One region of the Virgibacillus ainsalahensis genome, then DNA from elsewhere that is predicted to be linked to it. Evidence: riboswitches for the same ligand, from Rfam matches in the RefSeq annotation. Region 1 holds a riboswitch; the other holds the start of a gene.
The links. A riboswitch is a leader RNA that binds a small molecule or an ion and turns the genes downstream of it on or off. The one in region 1 is predicted to bind lysine.
Positions count from the first base shown of each region.

Region 2: another riboswitch for lysine. It lies ahead of ACZ427_RS05570 (Na+/H+ antiporter NhaC family protein); the one in region 1 lies ahead of dapA (4-hydroxy-tetrahydrodipicolinate synthase).

Region 1 is NZ_AP043943.1:749,122-752,335, reverse strand. It holds gene ACZ427_RS03435 (DUF4352 domain-containing protein) at 1-598, opposite strand, end outside; gene ACZ427_RS03430 (hypothetical protein) at 1,158-1,316, opposite strand; lysine riboswitch at 1,742-1,921, shown strand; gene dapA (4-hydroxy-tetrahydrodipicolinate synthase) at 2,050-2,952, shown strand.
Region 2 is NZ_AP043943.1:1,188,563-1,191,776, reverse strand. It holds gene ACZ427_RS05575 (sodium-dependent transporter) at 1-224, opposite strand, end outside; gene ACZ427_RS05570 (Na+/H+ antiporter NhaC family protein) at 459-2,021, opposite strand; lysine riboswitch at 2,182-2,359, opposite strand; gene yunB (sporulation protein YunB) at 2,408-3,172, opposite strand.

The DNA.
Region 1 (3,214 bases):
CATTTCCGCCATCATTAATCGTAGTGCTAGCATCTTTTCTTTCCAAATCTGGTCTTATCGTGAATTCATGACCAAAATTTGTTGAAAACGTACCATCCCCTTGATAATATTCCGCATGTTCCCCGTCGTTTTTAAAGGTTACGTCAACAACGGCCTGGGTTTCTCCTTCACCCGCTTCTTTAATCGCTTCATGCTCTGTTACTTCATCCGGCAGTATATCTGTAATGAAAAAGTCGTTTACTTTAACTACGACACTATATTGATGCTGCCAATGTCTAATCTTACCTTCCTCCCCCATTGGTGTAACAAAGACATCATCGCCATTTTCATTCGTTGTTCTTTCCGCATTGCTTAAATCATCTCCGCCCTTACCATACTCATCCTCTTTGGCTTCATCACTTTCCGCTGTGTCCGTTTCGGTGGATTCTTCTTCCGTTGATTCTTGCTCAGATATTTCTTTCTCTACTTCTTCGGCTTCATTCTCTTCAGAAGCACTTGTTGATTGCTCTTCATCAACCGTCTCCCCGCTGCTTCCGCAACCACTTATAATGAGTATGCTCATGATCATCACAGCAAGCAGCATCATTACTTTTTTCATTTCCCTACCTCCTCGCTAACGTTACAAAACTAATAGTATTCTAGCATAGTCCTCTGGCTATAAGTATCCACAGAAAGTAACACAAAACCATATCAACTTATTAAAATAGGTATTTTCTCACAGGTTGTTATGATGATATTTCCTATAAAATGAAACCTGTTGACCCCCTTTCAAGACAGTTAGAAAATTGCGATAAAATATAAGGAGCTTATAAAGATATATGCTTAAAGTAACGAGGCAGGACTGGTGAACATTAATTGAGGTTTAATACGGGTGAAAAAGAGGGGATTCGTGCATGGAATCGATATTGGATATTCATCCGATGGTAGTCCTATAATGTTAGGTGATTCTGCTGCACATTTGATGAAATCTAAATGAAGAAAGCGTATGAAAATCGAGTTTGAAATGGATATACTTTCCCATGCAGCAGATTTTCCTGATCGTTCCTTTAATCGCTGCTTTTTGAGCAAAAAGAAAAGCCTGAAAAAAATTCCTCTTTTCCAGACCCAAGTGGGAAGTTTCAAATCGAGCGGCCGCCGATTGATGGTTTTCCTATCGTTTATATTGTATGTGTTCCTTCTTCCGTATGAATAACTTTGATTGCCTTTAGCTGATCTTTTGTTTTTTCGTCCGCTTCTTTCTTTGTCTTTGCCTGAACAATTGTTTGCTTTACAAGACCATCCTCTGTTTGGTACGTGATGTGATAGTCACTTAGCATATATATGATAGCTCCTTTCTATCCTGAACATGTATATTCTTGTGGCGGTGTGGTAATAGAACAATAACCTATGACTTTCGCCCGAATTTTTATTTTTATACTTAATCATACAGCTACTCATTTTATCATATTCTTTCTCGCATGCAACCCCTATCATATTTTCCCTATTTTTTAGAATCTTCAGCTTTCTAATCCCCCTATCATAAAGGGTGTTTTCACCATTACAACCCTACATCTACCTAAAATTTATTCATCATTCCTTATGACTCTCGACGAAAACTATTAAACATTGCAACGGATTTTCCCCACCCAATTTCCATCATGGCTTGAACGAAAATAAAATTTATTCATTCTTTCCCTTGCGCAATTCAATATTTTCTGTTATATTACAGTCAATTAAATATTTTCTTATTTCATAAGTTTGAAATGAGGATAGAGGTGCAACTGCCATCACTACACAATCGGAGGATGATGAGATTCTATGAGGATTGTGAAAAGGGGTAATTGCCGAAGTGGCGGGAAACTCATATTTCTCGGGACTGGTTCTGCTATTGAATAAATATGGAACTGTCATATAGGGAACTATATGGAGGGCTATCTTGCGCATGGAAACGAATTGTAAAATGACTTTCTACAGCAGTAGCGAAATCCCTCGCTGCTGCTTTTTTGCATTTCCCATGCATGGCCTTTCCACCTACTGTTTTTTAAAATTTTGGCAAAGGGTGTGGAAGTTATGTATTTTGGGCAAGTTTTAACAGCAATGGTGACACCATTTGATTACCAGGAAGAAATTGATTATCATGCGACGCAAACATTAGTGGATTATCTGATTGCGAACGGATCAGATGGTTTGGTGGTAGCCGGTACAACCGGTGAATCGCCGACATTGATACCGGAAGAGAAAGTCGATCTTTTCAAATTCGTTGTGAAGGCTGTCAATGGACGTGTCCCGGTGATTGCCGGAACAGGTTCCAATGGAACGAAAGCCTCTATCCAGTTGACGAAACAGGCAGAGGAAGCCGGTGTTGATGGGATCATGCTCGTTACACCATACTATAACAAACCAAACCAGGAAGGATTATTCCAGCATTTTCAGGCAATTGCAAGTTCCACCAACTTACCTGTAATGATGTATAACATTCCTGGCAGAAGCAGTGTTAATATGTCTGTGGAAACCATTTTGCGTCTTTCAGAAATCGAAAATATTGTATCAGTCAAAGAAGCAAGCGCTGATCTTGGCGCCATGACAAAAATCATCCGCAACACACCAGATGATTTCACATTGTACAGCGGCGATGACGGGCTGACATTACCAGCTTTATCTATCGGCGGAGCAGGCGTTGTTTCGGTTGCTTCACATGTCATTGGTAATGAAATGCAGGAAATGGTTGCTTCATTTAAAAAAGGAGATATTGCTGGTGCTGCTTCTCTTCATCAGGATCTGCTTCCTGTGATGGAAGCATTATTTGCAGCCCCAAGTCCAGCACCGGTAAAAGCTGCCCTGAATATAAGCGGTGTTCCAGTGGGTGGCGTTCGTCTGCCAATGATGCCACTGGACCGGGAAGAAACTGCTGTATTGCAAAACGTGCTGACGGAAGCAAGGGGATATTTTTCCCGTTTTCGGGCGATTGTATAATTACAGGGGGGGGGGGCTGAGCCAAAGCAAAGGATCAGACCCCTTTTCCTTTAAGCCAGATAACTGATTTGCGCACTAACACGAGTAGCAATAGTTCAAAATAAAAATTATCCTTTCAGAAAAAAATTCGTCTTTATCTCTGTTCTCTTGAATCCTTATCTGACTTTCCCAAATAATATAAGAAACCTGCCGATGATAAAATAACTAGCATAGTGTAAACGAACCCCATCGTTATCACCTCTTTGATTAACTAAATCTTCAG
Region 2 (3,214 bases), 440 kb from region 1:
GATAGCGGAGCTGATCCCCGATACTTATGACCTATTGTGAATTCCATAATTAAAATAGGAATCCCAGCTGTAAGTAAGGCAAATAAATAGGGAATAAAAAATGCTCCCCCACCATTTTCATATGCTTCCGCCGGAAATCTCCAAATATTACCCAGCCCTACAGCAGAGCCGACTGCCGCCAGGATAAACCCTGCTCTTGTCCCCCATTGTGAACGAGTATTCATGTATAGACCTCCTTTTTTTGTTTTTCTCCCTATCATAAGTGTATGTTCAAATATAACAGGGAATGTTTGAAATGTTTGGTTTTTTCTGACTTCACTTGTATTATAGCGGTGCTTTCTGATCATGTCAAAATAATTTTGTAATTTTCTATATTATTATTCTTCTTTATATTATTTTTGGATTTTGCTACATAAAAAAAGCATTCTTTCATCGTTACGTGAAAGAATGCTTTTAATTTATTGAACTTTATTTAAATTGGACTGTGAATAGAATCGAAAAATTAAACCACCAACAATCAGCAGAGCAAATACAATGATTAACGCTAGCAATAACTGACCTGTTAGTCCCAGAACAAGATAACCTGTACATGTAAACACAGCTGCTATTAATGCATATGGCAATTGTGTCAGTACATGGTCAATATGATTCGAACCTGCTCCAGTTGATGATAAAATTGTTGTATCTGAAATAGGTGTGCAATGATCGCCAAACACCGACCCTGCTAGCACTGCAGCTAATGATGGAAGCAGCATATCTACATCTGTTATAACCGCTACTTCTGCTGCAATTGGCAGCATAATGCCAAATGTCCCCCATGAAGTTCCTGTACCAAGTGCCATTAATCCGGCAATTAAGAAGAACATAAACGGGAGCATCGATGCACTAATGGAAGCATTATTTACAATTTCCGCTAAATATTCACCCGTTTTCAATGTCCCGATCACAGAGCCAATCATCCATGCTAATAATAAAATATAAATGGCAGGGAGCATTGTTTTGATTCCTTCCCAAAAGACTTTCACTGCCTTTGCTCTTGGTACAGTTTGCTGAAGATGAAAAGCAAAACTGGTTAATACCGCAGCCAGTCCACCAATGAATAAAGAGAAATTAACATCTGTATTGGCAAATGTTGTTAATATTGTAACATCACCCTCACTTGCATTGGCACCTGTAATAATCATAGAAGTTACAGTTGCTATAATGAGCACTAAAATGGGTACTAGTAAATGAATTATTTTACCACCTTTATGTGGTTCAAACGTGTCACCTAAATCACCTGGAACCTTATCCTGATCCGGATTGATTAATTCCCCTTTTTCAATTGCTCGTCTTTCATGTGTACGCATTGGCCCAATATCCATTGTGAACCAGGCTACCAGAAATACAAGTATTATTGATGTCAAAGCATATAAATTGAGTGGAATCATTTGAATAAACGCGCTTAGTGGCTGCATATCTGTTATTTCATTTGCAGCAAATAACCCGCCAAGAATACCAATTATATAGGCACCCCAACTTGAAATTGGCGAAATTACTGTGATAGGGGCTGATGTTGAATCAATGAAATAAGCAAGTTTAGCTCTGGAGATATTGTGACGATCCGTTAAAGGACGTGCTATTTGACCAACTGCCAAAGCATTGAAATAATCATCAATAAAAATAATTAGCCCCAAAACAGGTGTCATCAATGAAGCCCCTCTTCTTGTCTTCACCCGCTTAATAATCCAATCCCCGAATGCCCGGCTTCCGCCAGATGCCTGCAGAAATGCTGTCATAACCCCCAGTAATAAAAGAAAACCAATCAACAGGAGGTTTCCTGTATTTAATCCCCCATCGGAAATAAAGATTTCTGCAAAAACAATCCATATTTCTTTTAAGGCGTCCACTATATTAAAATCATGAATGAATAATACCCCGACAATAATCCCGGCTCCTAAAGAAATCAACACTTTTCTCGTTAGTAAAACAAGTAAAAGCATAAGAACAGCCGGTATTATTGAATAAAATGTTCCTTCCATTATCGGTTACCTCCAAATATTATTAATCAACTATGCACGAAGATAACTAAAAAGCTTTGAAATAACGAGCATAAATTTCTTTCAGGTAGTATGAAAGCACAAAAAAAACAATGACAGAAAATAACCTATCATTGTCCCGCAATATACGTTATCCTCCATTTCGATCAGTAGTTCTCCATGCAATTTTTGAGCATGACAGTATATCCCTTATTCAAGGATATACCAGCAATAATAAGGCTGACCTCCCTATTATGCTTCGGCAGACAATCCTTTCATCAACAATCATCGATGTCATTCTCCTGCTGATTACTTTTATTATCTGCACCTCTACCTCACCGATCTGATAAGGTTTAATTATTTAATTCCGATATTAATATACTAGATTTTCAGTCATTCTGCAAGTCATCTTTTGGTACAGCGATTGAGGGGCCACCATCTCCTTCGCCATAGAAATCCGGAACATCACCCATAATCACTCCTGAATCGATGTATATTTTGGTGCTCACTTCTTTCACTTCTGTTGTAAAAGGGATAACAATTTGAACATCAGCCTCTACAATCAAATAAACGGTAACTAAAGCTCCATTAATACCTATGTCTTCAACTTCCTCGATAACGTCTGTTCTCACACTTCCAGCTAATTCAAGATTAACAGGGATACTTGGCCCCAGATTGGCAAGCAGTGTATTTCCAGTTGCTTGACCGATGGGTATATCAACTACTGTAGGATCCAGCTCGGTATAGCTTTTTTCTTCGTCTTCATATTCCGCTGGTTCCTCAAGCGGATGATCAAATTGAAGCGGTTCTCCTCTGTTCATACTCGTAAAAAACTCTTCAACGCGATCTGTTGATACACGGTTTATCTCACTTACCACAGAAGAATTCCAGCCGTATGTAGTTATATTTCCCTCATTATCCCTAGTAATGGACCTCACCTCTTCAAAATCATATTCTTCAGCAAATCGTACTGCAGAGTTAATCGCTCTTGTAGCAAATTCTTCTGTCTTTAATTCTGCTATTTCCAGTAATGTTGGTGTGAGTCCTTTATTAATAATCCAGATACTAAAGAAAACAAAAACCATAAATAATATGAAGGTAATTATTAATACATTTTTCCCTGGAGGTGGCGCAATTTTTTTTCTAAATCGCATTCGCTTTTTCAACATAAAAACCCCCTTATAACAAATTTATGC